2 regions of the Paenibacillus sp. NPDC058177 genome follow, and region 2 is predicted to be linked to the other one. Evidence: riboswitches for the same ligand, from Rfam matches in the RefSeq annotation. Region 2 holds a riboswitch; the other holds the start of a gene.
What was found. A riboswitch is a leader RNA that binds a small molecule or an ion and turns the genes downstream of it on or off. The one in region 2 is predicted to bind cobalamin.

Region 1: another riboswitch for cobalamin. It lies ahead of ACFVU8_RS25725 (S-layer homology domain-containing protein); the one in region 2 lies ahead of metE (5-methyltetrahydropteroyltriglutamate--homocysteine S-methyltransferase).

What each region holds. Positions count from the first base shown of each region.
Region 1 is NZ_JBHVVB010000008.1:213,674-221,602, forward strand. It holds gene ACFVU8_RS25715 (energy-coupling factor transporter transmembrane component T) at 1-128, opposite strand, end outside; gene ACFVU8_RS25720 (DUF4430 domain-containing protein) at 125-1,192, opposite strand; gene ACFVU8_RS25725 (S-layer homology domain-containing protein) at 1,376-5,989, opposite strand; cobalamin riboswitch at 6,160-6,359, opposite strand; gene ACFVU8_RS25730 (GAP1-N2 domain-containing protein) at 6,528-7,929, opposite strand, start outside.
Region 2 is NZ_JBHVVB010000002.1:244,218-252,146, reverse strand. It holds gene ACFVU8_RS11200 (FtsX-like permease family protein) at 1-918, shown strand, start outside; gene ACFVU8_RS11195 (undecaprenyl-diphosphate phosphatase) at 920-1,783, shown strand; cobalamin riboswitch at 1,875-2,081, shown strand; gene metE (5-methyltetrahydropteroyltriglutamate--homocysteine S-methyltransferase) at 2,237-4,534, shown strand; gene ACFVU8_RS11185 (DUF1540 domain-containing protein) at 5,275-5,427, opposite strand; gene ACFVU8_RS11180 (DUF4349 domain-containing protein) at 5,758-7,005, shown strand; gene msrA (peptide-methionine (S)-S-oxide reductase MsrA) at 7,725-7,929, opposite strand, start outside.

The sequences.
Region 1 (7,929 bases), on a different contig from region 2:
AAACCTAGCACACCAATCAGTTCTGTCATCAAATATACAGGATGAAACAACAGCGCTGCGAACAGCACTAACCCGGCATAATACACAATCGCTACAGTAGGGTGCATGGAGCGGAAGCCGCTACTCATGGAAACTGGGCTCCCAAGTCCTTACCCAGATTAAGTGTGTACAGCCAATCGATCACATCGCCAGGCTTCACATCATAGATTCCCGCGCTTTTATCCGGGAACACTCCGTTCACCCGGTACATCCAGCCACTTTCTGAGCCTCGATCAAATTCATACAGGTTGTCGATACCTTCCACGTAGGCAAAAGCTTTCGTTCCGCGGTATTCCATCTGTACCTTGTTCTTACGCGTAATCCGCTTCAACAGGTCCAGCACGGTATCGCCCTTCTCTACTTCCATAGCTACCGGGGATAAAATCGTCCCCAGCTCCTTATCGCCCACAATGGAAATCGTGGCCGTAGCTGCTGCATCCGACTTCGCCACCGGCGCTACAGTAGCCGGTTTAGCCGTAGCCGACGGCTTAGTGGTCGGCTTGGCTGTTGCCGCCGGCGCTGTGGCTACGGCGGTCGCTGCAGGCTTCGCCGATGGCTTCGGCGAAGCTGTGGACCCCGCTGCTGGCGCTACGCTTGCAGCGGGTTTGGTTGGAGCCGCCGTGGCCTTCGCCGGCGGCGAGGTTACGGGCGCTGCTGCGGCAAGCGCAGCGCCTTGCTCTGACGTCGCCGCCGAAGGGGCCGGCGACGCTTTGCCGCCAGCCGGCGTAGCATCGGCTGCCGGCGGCGGGGTCTGCTGCGGGCCACCAGCCGCAGCAGCGTTGTCTTCGCCGGCGACTGCGGAGCCGGCGGCCTCCCCTGCGGCAGCGCTGCTTGGAGCGCCGCTAGTATTCGCGGCGTTACCCACACCGGTGCCGTCAGCGCCGCCAGTATTCGCAGCGTCACCCGCACTGCTGCCGTCAGTATTTGCCGCGTCGCCGCCAGCATTACTGCTTCCAGCGTCACTATCATTAGCACTGTCACTGGTGTTGCCGCTCTTAGCAGCTTCACTATTCTTGCTATCTTTGTCATTTACATGTGAGGCTTGATTGGACCCCGAGACTTGCTGGTCCCCGGATGAGCATCCAGCGACCAGCAGCACTGCGGTCAGCAGCGCAGCTACAAAAGCAAGCCAACGCTTGGAATGGTTGGACATGAACCTGAGCACCTCCATAGAATAACGCAGTTTCGCCGCTCTATCAGAGCGGCACCTGCTACTTGCAAGTGATGTACAAAATTGGATTAGAAAAGGGAAAAGAACGAGGGCACTAACTTCTCCCCCGTTCCATCCTTTTCACTATATGATTCAAAATATTTTTTCAGACACACCCGAAAGATCCTAAGGCAGTCTTACCGCAACCACCGCCGCCATTTCTCTGGTTACTGGTGCGGAGGGGTCAAACGATCCGCCAAAGCCAGTCATGTATCCCAATTCAGACACAGACTGCACAGATCCTAGTGCATACATGCTGATGCTCACTTCGTCTTTGAAGCTTGGCTTATTCACCGGAGCTTCAAGCTTGAAGGCTCTGGCAATCATCACAGCCATATCCTGACGGGTTATAGTGCCGTTCGGATTGAATGTTGTCTTGCTGACACCATCAATGATGCCAAGCTCCTTCGCCTTGATAACATCCCCGTAGTACCAAGCCCCTGGTTGTACATCGCTGAATACCGAAACTGAGGAAGCATTTGCAGGCTGGTTGCCTGTCAATCGGAGCAACAATGCTGCAAACTGCGCCCGTGTAATTTTTGCTTTTGGCGCAAATACAAGACTGTCAGCACTTACTCCCTGCATCAATTTGTTGTCATACGCAGTATGCACCGATTTCAGAGCCCAGGCTGAGATTTGTCCTTCATCGGCAAAGGTCACGCCTGGAACCGGAGTCGTAACCACCGGTGCAGCGGAGAAGCTATACAATTTGTCCTTATCATTCAAGAAACGGTCGTAAGCTGCCAGTGCTAGTAACGCCTGTTCTGTCGCAATGCTATTGCTGGTCTTGTCACTCAAAGCATGTGCATAACCGCCGTCACCTTGTTTGAACGTCGCCAGATTGCTCAGCAGACCACCTTTAGCTTTCACAAAGCGCGGATCGTTAAGGCCTGTGCCTACAGACGTCAGGGCAATCATCACCTGTGACACGCTTTCGCTGTTCTCAGCGCCGTACGACTTGTAACCGCCGTTCTCCAACTGCTGAGAGGAGAGCCAGCCGAGTGCTTTGTCGATGGCCGCTTTTACGAGCGCTTGATCCTTGTAATTAGACAGGGCCGTTACGGCCATAGCAGTAATATCAATGTCAGCAGCACCGCCAACCGACAACGGGAAGCCGCCTTCCTTCGTTTGTTGCTTCAGAAGCCAATCTACCAAGCGTTCACGTGTCCACTGCGCATTTGCAGGTACAGCGTAAGCGCCACTGTCCAGTGCAGTCAAGGCAAAGATCACACCGTTACTGCCTTGAGCAATCATATTAGCATTATTGTAGATTTTCTCGATAAGATTGTAGCCGCTGATGCTTTGCGGATCGCTGCCCACAGCCGCTGCAGCCAACGCAATCCGTTCATAATCGGTCACTTTGCGGAACTCGCCTTTAGCCTCAGCCAGCTGAGCTTTCAGGCCGCTCAGGTATGAAGCAGGTACAGTGTTGCCAGAACGCGCCAAACCGATGGCCTGCCAATCGCTGATTGTTTCTGCGGATGTAATGTATTTTACAGCCCCGGCGATATCTTTCTTAATCTGATCTTGCTGTGGCTCCCATAGACTGCGGTCAATAACTGCATAGTCGGTAAAGTGACTAACTTTTCCTGTAACAATGCCAGTCTTCGCATCTACCGTAGTCGGAACCGGAATCCATTCATTAGTAGTCTTGTTCAGCCAAGCCATAGTCAAATTATCCAGATGTTCCGTAGTGATAGGTACTTTAATTGCCAGATCCACCGGCTTCGCGAACTTCGTGCCGTCCGGTGTAAATTCATACAGTCCGGATACCAGTTCGGAACGGCTGGAGGAGATTTCTTTTACATTAATCGTAACACCACTGGACACTGCGCCAGCCGGAATACTTAACTGCACTTCTCCGGCAGTGTCCTTCAATGTCGCTGCTGATCCGACTGGAATCGCCTGCGACAAGGATACTGTATTAGCTGCCAAAGTCTGCTTCAGTTCCGCTGCCTGTGCAGCGGTCATTTTTTCATTAGCATTGCTAACGGTTGTGGTCTGTCCTACCTTGTTAAGCGGCAGAGTATTATCCGGGCTGATGACAACCGCAGTGCCCGTTCCTGGAGTACCGGTGGTTGGTCCCTTCGGATCGGTTTCAAAGGATGGCTCACCCAGATCGACTCCAAGATTTGTTGTATAGCGCCAGGCAACCGTATCCCCATCTGCAAGCGTAGTATAGGCACCTGCACTGTAGTTCGGGAATACCCCATTGACCGAGTACATCCAACCGCTTTTCTCACCTCGGTCGAACTCTGCCAAGCCATCAATTGATCTAACATATAAACTCGTGCCGGAACCGGTAGCAACCACCTTACCTCCCAACTGACGAACCAGTAAGGTATAAGGCGTATCACCCGGGTTCAAATTGACTGTTGTGCTCGGAACAATCGTACCGCGAATGGCATCGCCTTCCACCAAGAAGGTGACCTGCGATTTTGCAGGTGTAGGCGTTGGTGTTGAAGTGCCGTTATCCTTAGCAACGGATATTGTGCTTACCGTTCTAACCACTGTTGGAGCAGCATTTTTTTGGTAACCCGTAACTTCAACTTCATAATCACCGGCAGTCTTACCGGAAACAAAGGTCGCTTTGCCATCATTATTGGTGGTTACTGTTTCACCTTTAATCGTAACCTGAACACCCTCAGCCGGCAGGATCAGACTGCCTCCTGTGTTCCAGTCATCGACAATCTTCTTTACCAAAATAGTGAATGGCTGTCCGGAAACAGGCTGCTTTGGCTCCGCCTGGATGGAATCAATAAGGGAAGTGACTCCGAAATCACCATAATAGAATAATATCTGTTCTCCGCTCTGAAGTAAGTAATCCGCTGCCCCGACATTCGGAAGGGTCCAGCCTCCATCTTTCTTCACAGCATAGAACCAACCATCCCAGCCACCGTATTTCCCCGCTTCTATTTCTTTAATCGCAGAGACGTACTCTCCCATGTAGCTGTTCGTAACGTCCAGAGAGATATTATTGGTTTGCGCCAGTTTTCTCAAAGCCTGAAGCGGACTCGTTGCATCTACCGTGCCAGAAGCCAAAGGACCTTCCGGACCTTCAATGGCTATAGAAGCATGAGCTTGTGCTGCTACGCTAAACTGTGATTGGGTTGGTAACACACTCGGTGCTGCACCTTGACGGTAACCTGTAAGCTCCACGTCATAAGTGCCTGCAGGCAGGCCAGCAAAACTGGCTTTCCCCTCACTATCTGTTGTAACCGCATGATCCCCAATGGTTACCTTTACCCCTGGGGCAGGCTTGCTAACGGTCTTGGACGGTGTCGTGTTCCAATCTACCACATCATTATAGACCTGAATCGTAAAGCCTTCTCCTGGAGCAGGGATGGCCGGCAATACATTTACATGATTATTCAGACCTGTATCAGCATCGCCATAGAAAAATAGAACTTGTTGTCCTGCATTAAGAGCATAATCAGCAGCATCTACATCCGACACTCTCCAGTGCCCGTCTTGTTGAACAGCATATTTCCAGCCGTCAGAGGCACCGTACTGCTGCTGCGAAATTCCGTTAATGCCATTAAGTTTGCCGTTTTGTATATCCAGCGGTATATTATTGGCCTTAGTGATCTCTACCAAGGCCTTAAGCGCCGTTGGTGCTTCCACAGCCCCGCTAGTGATCGTTCCTTCAGGGCCTTCAATTCTAATTGAAGCCTGAACGGCTGGTTTCTGAGAAGCCGGTTGCTTTAAGCTATAGTACTTTTCCCCTTTAAGGAATAACTGATACGAGATAAGTGCTTGCAGTGCCTGTTCAGTAGCAAGGTTATCAGATTTTCCAGACATAGCATGACGGAAACCGCCATCAGGCATTTGGTAAGCTAACAGGTTGGTGATAAGGTTATTTTGTCCCTTAGTGAACTCCGGCCCTGTCGGGTCAATACCAGCAGTAGTCAAGCCAAGAATAGCCTGTGAGTTAGCCTCACTGCTCACACCCCAACGGCTGTCATAGCCGCCGTCCTTGTTCTGATTCTTGGACAGCCAATCTACGGCACGCTGGCCTGCGGTCTCTACTTCAGGAAAGCCATTGTAAGTGTAGAGAGACTGTAACGCCATCCCTGTTATATCTGCATTGGAACCAAAAGCCGAGAATACACCCGACGGATCTTGTTTCGAGATGAGATTATTCGCAATCCGTTCCTTGCTCCAGACTGCATCGTCAGGCACATTATATTGTCCGGCTGTTATAGCTAGCAATGCATATATAGGGCCATTTATACCTTGAGCCGCTACATCCTTGCTATTATAAATCGGCTCAATAAGATTATAGCCGCCGAAGTTGGTTGCATCACGACCGATTGCCGTAACAGCAAGAGCCAACCGGGCATACGTAGTTACATAAGGAGGGGAAGAAGCAGTCATAGCACTCTTCACGCTCTTCTCAAGACTCGCAGTATAACTATCCGGTATCTTTAACCCGAGACGCCCATAGCTAATTGCGATCCAATCCGTTGTAACTCCTTTAGTCTGAACATACTTTATAGCGTCTGTAATCGCCTGTTGAACATCTACGGTTTCTTGTTCTTGTGCAGCAGCAGTAAACGTCGCTGCGCCGTAGGTGGCGTCTGTCACGCTAGTTTCTGTAGCTCCTTGATCAGTAAGGCTTTGCTGTGCTTCGGCGAAGGCTTGTCCTGCCGGTATCAGCGAAGAGCCAAGAATGGAGATGACCAGCACTAACGCCAGTCCAAGCGCAAGCGCCCGGGATGATAACATTCTTTTCATCATGAACCTCTTTTCTTTATAATTTTGGTTTATGCTGGAAAACAAACAACATAAAAACCGCCCTACATAAAGGGCGGTCAGAACAAACTTGGCTTGAGGGCAGACGTACGGGAATTTCTTTCCCGGAGCACATCCATCTGCAACTGGTTCCCGGCCTCACCCCCCGAAGGCATGGGAACACCTTGAAAAAGGCAGGTTTCCTGGCTCATGCCTCATCGCTTCTTTCCGCCTTCCCGACTCCTTTATAGGAACAGTGGCCTTTGAAAAGTCGCTCCGCATCTACAGTGGCGGGACCGCGCCGGATTTTGAACCGGACTTCCCTTTTAAGCAAACCCAGACCATCTGAGTCTGCACCTTCTCCATTAAGTATACTACTATTAAATTTTAATATTCCTAATGATAGCTATAATCCCCCGGTATGTCCATAGAAAAACTGCCGGAATCGGTATTGGCCCATTTTCACAGCGAAAAAGCTCCTGAATGCTGCAGAGCCATAACTTGTCCAAGTCATAACTCTGCAGCTGTTCAGGAGTAGCAATTATTATTTCTTTTTCGGTTTTGCTGTAGCCGTTGGATCAGGGCTTGTGTCGTCCTTTGCCGGAGACTCACCAGAACTTTGTACCGGAGCCTTCTCGGACAACTTCAGCTTATAGTCCCCAGCCTCAATTGTGTCGCCCGGCACCAGCACAGCCCCAGACTCTAGCTCAAGGGTTACCTGATATGGGCCCTCTTTCTGATCTATCTGTCCATCCTCTGGCGCAGGCGAAGGTGAAGCAGCAGGATCAATCGTTGAAGATGCCTGATCTTTCTGATTCACAGCATTATTAGCTTGATCAGTCACTGCATCCTTGGCATTGGCAGATGAATGCGAAGGAGCATCCGTTGCCGTTCCAGCAGCGTTTCCGGCTACATTGCCCCCATCAGAATTCTCTTCTTCGGAAGAATCTCCTAGATCCGATGATGGTAATGCGCACGTACTGGTCGTAGCTGTTACTTTATACGTAGTCTTGGTTTCATCGGTATTGAGCACACTAATCTCAGCCGGCTTGAAACTATCGCAATCAGCAGCAGTAGGGAAAATAAACTGCAGCTTGCTACCCTCCACCTGCTCTCCGTCAGGTGCCAGCAGATAGGCCATGACCGGCGGCAGACCGGTACCAGCCGTTTGGTTGGGACTTGGCTGCGGACTGGCCTCCGGCAGCGTGCTCTCTTTCCCGTCGGGCCGCAGCATGCTAAACGCTATAATTGCAATAACCAGGACAATTCCGATTGCGAGCCCCGAGATCAGGATTTGAAATCGGCTGCGGCTGACCCACCGCGCCAGCGGTGAAGCCAATTGGGAGCGGGCTTCATCATATACAGTTTGCAGAGCAGGTCGTGCGGCTGCAAGATAGGTTTTGCGGAATTCGCGATTCTTGAAAGCTTCCCGGTCATAGCTATTGAAATATTTCAGAATGGCCCGGCGGTACCCCGGCTGCAGCTTCTTGTTCGAGACTACAAACAATGGATTGCCTTGTGTCCAAGCCAGGAAGCGGTAGACGGTTTCTTTATCCGAACCTGCCTTCTCGTTAACCATTTCCAGCAGCACTTCGTAATCCAGCGGTCCGCCCTCACGGTGACTGCTATAATAAAAGCCCAGCGGCAGCCGGTCGAAAGGTTCAGCGGACCTTGACTCCTTCAGCCAGCGCCGTCCAAGAAGCTGCACATCATCCAGCTCCTTCGGAGTCAGTCCGTCAAAGATTCCCTCATCCGGCTTCTCTTCCCCGAACCAGCGGTAGGCAGCCCGCAGGGCGTTCTCCTTCTGCTTGCTGATTTGATCCAGCGGCGGATACCATTTGGCAGCCCCCTTGGGATAACGCAGGAAAGCAATATCCAGCAGCTGCTCCTTCGTTAGTTCTGCCAGAGACAGACGGTTCAGCACAAAACGGTCAGCGGCCGCAGCC
Region 2 (7,929 bases):
ATCTTTGATACACTTAGCATCCCTATTAAATATGCAGAGGTGGAATCGCAGACTGGGCCGGATCGGACGCGGCTGCTGCCCCTGATCTCCTACAGTCTTTATAAGCAGGCGCTGATGAAGGCTGGATTCCGTTCGTCTGAAAGGCCGCTTGAAGGTCATGACGGGCTGGTCATGATCGGCTCTCAGCGGGACCGTAGCCTGACGGGTGAACGAGTCAAGGCTACATATACACTGCGGCAGGGAAACTCAATTCGCGAGACCGGCTACACCGAGGAATTACCGATTGCGAACCATCTGCTCCCGGCGCTGGACGGCGTTGACGGGGGTGACTTTAGCGGCATTGTGGTTAACGATGAGTTGTATGCCGCTATCCGCCCCGTGCAGACTGATAGGTACACGGGATTCTATGTTGCGGATTTGCTGCAAACGGTTGGAATCGCAGCCGATCTTTCGGTCAAGGGCAAGAGGGCATACACTGCTGATTATCCCTATGCCATTGCAGTCAGCGGCACATTGTTTGAGATCCACAAGACTCTGTACAGTACAATGCTGTTCGCTTCTCTGCTTGTGGGCACCGTCTTCTTCATTGCAGCTGGAAGCTTTCTTTACTTCCGTCTGTACATGGATCTGGATTATGATCGTCTGCAATATTCCACCCTGGACAAGATGGGATTAACGGATCGGGAACTGAACCGGATTGTGACATTCCAGCTAGCCCTGATGTTCTTTGTACCGATCGGACTGGCTATCCTGCATAGCCTATTTGCTTTTATCGCCCTGCAGCGCCTGTTCTACTTATCAATCGTGACCGAGACTGGTGCGGTGCTGGCGGTTTATTTTGTCGCGCAGGTATTGTATTTCTTCTTCATCCGGAGTCGTTACTTGCGCAATCTGAAGAAAAATTTAAGGAGGATTTAACATGGACCTGCTCATGATTATTAAAGCAATTATTCTTGGCATCGTCGAAGGTATAACCGAGTTTGCTCCCGTATCCTCTACTGGTCATATGATTATTGTGGATGATATGTGGCTGCGGTCACAGGCATTTCTGGGCCAACATACGGCAAATACATTTAAAGTAGTTATTCAGCTAGGCTCGATCCTGGCGGTTGTAGTGATTTTCTGGAAAAGATTTATTGATCTGCTCGGCTTGAAGCGGTTCAGCCGCAAAGAAATGCAGCCTGTGCCGGATGGACAACCACAGTTACCTGCCGGTGAAGGGCATCTAAAGCTTCGCATGGTGCTGATTGGTCTCATTCCTGCCGGAGTCCTTGGCGTACTGACAGAGAACTACATTGATGACCATCTGTTTTCGACGGCAACTGTATTGATTGGTCTCGTCATCGGTGCGGTATTTATGATTTGTGCCGATCGTTTCGCCCCAAAGAAGGTTCAGACCGAAACGGTCGATCAAGTGACATACAAGCAGGCGCTGGGCGTTGGCCTGATGCAGTGCTTCGCCCTGTGGCCGGGTTTTTCCCGCTCCGGTTCCACCATCTCCGGAGGTGTACTGCTGGGGATGAGCTACCGGGCAGCTGCTGACTTCACGTTCATTATGGCCGTGCCGGTCATGGCCGGAGCTACGCTAATCTCCCTAATCAAGAACTGGCAATACTTTACGATGGATTCCTTGCCGTTCTTCATCGCTGGCTTCATAAGTGCCTTTGTTTTCGCGCTGATATCGATGCGTTTCTTCCTGAAACTGATCAATCGGGTCAAGCTGATGCCCTTCGCGATCTACCGAATTGTGCTGGCAGCAGTGGTGTATATTATTTTCTTCTAACTGGCTATAAGGATTCCGTATAACTGCTACACTCATAATCTATTGCGGTTTACTTGGTATTCCAGTATGATGACGTTATATTCATTCCCGAAACTGAATAACGGATACAGGTGCCTGCCGGATGCCAAGGCATACCGGGTGGCTTAATAGGGAAGTTCGGTGCAAGACCGACGCGGTCCCGCCACTGTAACGGAAGAGTCTTCAGCAACCCTCGTCACTGACAGCATATGCTGTTCGGGAAGACGGCTGGAGATGTAGACGCCGCAGCCAGGAGACCTACCTGTTTCGACAGCACAGCTTTACCTACGGAAGATAGGACGGTGTTAGACCAGCTACCAGTATGTATAATACTAGGGCGTCTTTCCCTCTGACTTCTTACAGGGAGAGACGCCTTTTTTGGGTATAAAACATGACGCATATAGATTATTAGTGAGATAAGGGAGGAACCTAGGAATGACGCAAACAGTAAAAGTAAGTAACCTCGGGTACCCGAGAATCGGGAAAAACCGTGAATGGAAAAAGAACCTGGAGACCTTCTGGTCCGGCCAAAAAAATGAAGCTGAATTCCGTTCCGAAATGGAAAGAATCCAGCTTGAGCATTTGCAGACACAAAAAGAAGCCGGTATTGATCTGATTCCGGTCAATGATTTCACATTCTACGACCACGTGCTGGATGCAGCCGTAATGTTCGGAATTGTACCTCCACGGTATGAATACGATGGCGGAGACATCGGACTGGACCTTTACTTCGCAATGGCTCGCGGTAACGCTACAGCTACTGCATGCGAAATGACTAAATGGTTCAACACGAACTATCACTATATCGTTCCAGAGATCGGCAACCAAACGCCGCGTCTGACTGAGAACAAGCCACTTGCGGCTTATCGTTTTGCTAAAGCGCAAGCCGGTATCGAAGGCAAGCCGGTTGTCATCGGCCTTTACACCTTCCTGAAGCTGTCCAAAGGCTTCCAGCCATCTGAAACGGCTGAAATCGCGAAGCGTTTCTTGCCAGTATATGTGCAACTGCTTCAAGAGCTGAAGCAAGAAGGCGTGAAATGGGTACAAGTGGACGAGCCTGCGGTAGTAACCGGGCTTACCAATGAAGATATCAGCCTGCTTGAGACGATTTATGCAGAAATCGCTGCAGCTGTGCCTGGATTGAACATCATCCTGCAAACTTACTTCGAAGCTGCTGAACCGCTTGAAGCACTTCTTAAGCTACCTGTACAAGGTCTGGGTCTGGACTTCGTACACGATGGCGGTACAAACCTCGAATCCATCGAGCGTCTGGGCTGGCCGGAAGACAAGATTCTCGGCGTTGGTATCATCGACGGACGTAACATCTGGCGCTCCGATCTGGATGCTAAGCTGGCTCTGCTGGACAAACTGGCGACTCATGTTAGCTTGGACCGTGTGTTCCTGCAACCATCCTCCAGCTTGCTGCATGTACCGGTAACCGTAGAAGGCGAAGACAAGGTGAAATCCGTAATCAAGAACGCTCTGGCATTCGCGAACGAGAAGCTGGTTGAACTGAAGCTGATCAGCTCTGCACTGGAAAACCGTGATGCTGTTGCTGCCGAGCTGCAAGCTAGCCGCGATGCACTTGCTACCTTCCGTGCCCTGCCTGAGCGCGGCCGTGAAGATATCGCTGCAGAAGTGCGCAAGCTGGCTGAACTTCCTGCAAACCGTAACCTGCCATTCGCAGAGCGTGTGAAAGTACAACAGGAGAAATGGAATCTGCCGTTGCTGCCAACAACAACGATCGGAAGCTTCCCGCAAACACCAGAAGTTCGCCAAGCACGTCTCAAATGGCGCAAAGGGGTATGGAACCAAGAGCGTTATGATCAATATATCCGTGATCAAATCGACGAAGTCATCACTTTCCAAGAGAAGCTCGGACTGGATGTACTCGTACACGGTGAATTCGAACGTACAGACATGGTTGAATTCTTCGGTGAGAAGCTGGCTGGATACTTGTTCACTCGCAACGGCTGGGTGCAATCCTATGGTTCCCGCTGCGTGAAGCCGCCAGTAATCTATGCTGACGTTGCTTTCATCGAGCCAATGACAGTTAAAGAGAGCGTCTATGCACAATCCCGCACCAAGCTTCCGGTAAAAGGCATGCTGACTGGACCGGTAACGATCCTGAACTGGTCGTTCGTCCGCGATGACTTGAGCCGTGAAGAAGTAGCGAACCAAATCGCAATTGCACTGCGTCATGAAGTGAAGGCGTTGGAAGACGCTGGAGTTGAGATGATCCAAGTGGATGAGCCAGCGATCCGTGAAGGTCTGCCGCTGAAGCCAGAAGACCGTCAGCACTACCTGGATTGGTCGGTTAAAGCGTTCCGTATCTCCACTTACGATGTCAAAGACACGACTCAAATTCATACGCATATGTGCTATAGCGAGTTCAACAACATGATCGATTCCATTTCCGATATGGATGCTGACGTTATCTCCATTGAGACTTCCCGTAGCCATGGCGAACTGATCGTGAGCTTTGAGGAGCAAGACTACGATAAAGGCATCGGCCTTGGCGTATACGACATCCACAGCCCGCGTGTCCCAGCTGTAGAGGAAATGACAGTCAACATCGACCGCGCTCTGCGTGTACTGGAACCAGAATTGTTCTGGATCAACCCAGACTGCGGACTCAAGACCCGCGGATGGGCAGAAACCGAAAGCGCCCTGCGCAACATGGTTGAGGCCGCTGCGATCGCAAGAGCCAAGACTAGCCCAAGCAAAGTGTAAATACCGCGCTGTAAGCTATGATATAGCAACGGAAAAAGATAACCAGCAGATCTCCCTTCGTGGGGGGCCTGCTGGTTTTTTGTTATTGGGCACTAGAATTGGCCCGGTTCACTCAGGCCATTTTAGCTGACTTGAGTTAGGCTAAACAGGAAGTGAGCAAGGGCATACAAAAGGAAGACAAGAGCTTAGGAAAGAGGGTGAAGCGCATTTAGCAGGGGCAAGGGCGTGGGAAAGGTGAGTAAGAACATACAGCAGGTGGGCAAGGGCGTGAGAAAAGTGAGTAAGAACATACAGTAGGCGAGCAAGGGCGTAGGGGAAGGCGAGTATGGGCACAGCAGGAGAATAAGAGCATGGAGTGGGCGAGGAACAGATACAATCTAGTGGCGAACGAGAGAATGCGTCAGGTGAGCAGGAGCAAGCAGCAGATAAGCGAGAGAATGCGTCAGGTGAGCAGGGGCAAGCAGCAGATAAGCGAGAGATTGCGTCAGGTGAGCAGAAGCAAGCACTAGATAAGCAAGTGCCTACTGCATGCAAACAAGATCATGCTGTAGACAAGCAAGAGCATACAGCAGTAAGTAAGGTTGTGTGTAGACTGCAAAGGGCGTGTCCACGTCTTCTGGCGTTTAGGACTACTTCTTTATTGTATATTCTTTTTTTAGCGATACACTTGATAATAATTCTCATTCTTGATAGAATAAATGAGAAAAGAAGGAACCGTGGAGGGTTCCTTCCGGGTAGGCTTACTTGCTCTCGAATGTTTTACAATCTGTTTCTTCCGCACGTGTTGGCTCCTTGGAGCTGTGGAAAGCAACAAAGATGGAATCAGCCTGACATTTGTTCTCCTCTGCCCAGTGGGTGCAGGAGTTGACTTCACAGATTACGTCTTTTGCCATAAGGGTTCACCTCCCCTTTAGTAAAATGACTGCATCGTTAAATGGAATGCACTGCTCGGCAAGGTGGAGCTTGTCCGAACAGAACCATGCCCTCATCCTAATTGGATGTTAGGGTTTTTGGTGTTATTTGTCTGTTAAGACACCGTAATTGTACCAAACAAAGTGACTGTTCGCAAACAGTAGCATCCTGATCAGGATACTTCTGTTTTTTTGTTTTTTTACTAGGATTCTTTATCACTTTATGCAAAACTTTTAATAACATGCAACCTTCCAGCTTCTGGAATCGTCTGGGTAGAAAGAAGTATTCTACTAAATTATGGGGGTATGGCGATGCGAAAATGGGGGCTGTATGGGATTTGGTTTTTGATTTTGGTTATTGTCGTCACGGGTTGCGGATCGGCTGACAAGAACAGCAGTAATATGGCTGCGGATTCGGGAACGGCTAGCTCTGAAAGTAAATTTGACAGTGAGGCGCTGATACAAAAATCTGAGATGGCGGACAAGTCTATGTCTAATGTTTCTGCCGATTCGGACGCCAGCGCCGAGGGCGGATCAGGAGACGGTAGTACGGACACCGCAGGAGATTCTACAGCGTTAAATACCGGCAAGGCTGGTGCCGGATTTACAGGCAGTGACGTAGTAGCTGGATTGAACAAGAAGCTGATCTATCGCGCCAATCTGAACATGGAAGTGGATAACTACGCTAAGGCTCAGACTGAGGTTCGCAACATGGTGACGCTTGCCCAAGGCTATATTATCGAGTTCAACGAGAATATGTCTGAATATGAGCAGGGTGGCACTTTTATTATGAAGGTACCTGCATCTGGCTTCTCCTCTTTTTTGAGTAATCTTGAAAAAGTGAAGCATGCGAAACTCCAGCGTAGTATTCAGGGGCAGGATGTATCTGAAGAATATGTAGATCTTGAGTCCCGGCTGAAGGCTAAGCAAATGATGGAAGCCCAATATACCGAATTTATGAAAAAAGCGACCAAACCCGCTGACCTTGTCGCGTTTGCCAACGAACTGGGTTCCATCCAGGAGGAGATTGAACGGATCAAAGGGAGAATGCGTTACATTGACCAGAATGTTTCGTTTTCAACTGTAGAGCTACGTTTGTACCAAACGGACGAAAGTTTTGATGTGATGAAGAAAAAGGGTCAGGATCCACTCGGTACACGCGCATCTCAGGCCCTGAGCGGCAGCTTGAATGCGTTATCTGTTACCTTTCAGTGGATTGTGGTGATCCTGGCCGGTGCTTTGCCAATATTAATCGGTGCAGCGCTTGTTCTGATTATCGTTTTTGCTTATCGTAGAAGAAGACAGCGCCGGCAGAGTGAACAATCTCAATTGATTCGGGAAGCGAACCGGCAGACGGGGCGGACGCAAGAGAAAACGCCGGAAATCCGGCAGCCGTCACCGGAGATCAAACAGACGCAGGCGAAAGCAAACCAGACGCAGGCGAAAGCAGACCAGGCGCAGCTTAAGGTAGAGAAGTCACAATCGGAAGATGTGCAAGCGCCACAGGGCGGGGCTGATCCTGTGGATGAACGTGAGAATGGTAACCGTGATAAAAAGTAATGTATGCGGGTGAGAAATTTGTACTGGAACGCGAACCTGCCTCATTTGTTGCTGAAGCTAAGTGGAGGTAGAAGGTACTGCGTTTGTTGAAAGAAAAAAATCGGGTAGACCATTTAATATACAAACAAACAAGTGTATCGAGCAGAGGGATCAGTTCGTTTAGAACAATCTGATGAGTATAACCAGAGTCGTTGTAAGCGAACAAGGCAGTCCTGTTATTGTGTGAATATCTGGAGAAATGTTTGAATTAACAGGAGAATCTCCAGTTAGCCAACAGTGTGGGGGATGATCAGCTTGTACCTTTTGGGTATAAGCCAGAAGTGAGTAACGGAATTAGTAACAGGAGTTAATCACAGGAGTTAGTAACGAGCATTCTAGTTAGATTTCATTGTTGGCAATAGATATTCCGTATTTCTTTACTATTTCCACTAATGGTACACACAGCAAGATCAAAAAAGCCGTCAAGTCTCACGTATTCCGTGAAGCTTGGCGGCTCTGTCTTTGGCTTTGATATTACTGTGAGAAGCACAATAGCAGGTCAGCTATTCGTATTTAACGGTGTTGTATAAACAGCGTAGTGGCTCCTGTCTGTACTTATATGTCGAAGTTTTAGTTGCTGCTCATTATTCAAACGCACACACGTACTCAAACTCATTACTCAAGCTCGTACTCTAACGCGTGCTCGAACTCATACTCTTACCAATACCCATCCCCGCTAATTAAGCTTGCTGAAAAAGTACCCGGTATTCCCCGTATCCTTCTTCTTCAAGGTCTTCTTTGGGCACAAACCGCAGTGCAGCGGAGTTGATGCAGTAGCGCAGGCCGTTAGGGCCGGGGCCGTCGTTGAACACATGGCCGAGGTGAGAATCGGCTTCTTTACTGCGGACTTCCGTACGGACCATCAGGTGGCTGAGGTCGGTCTTT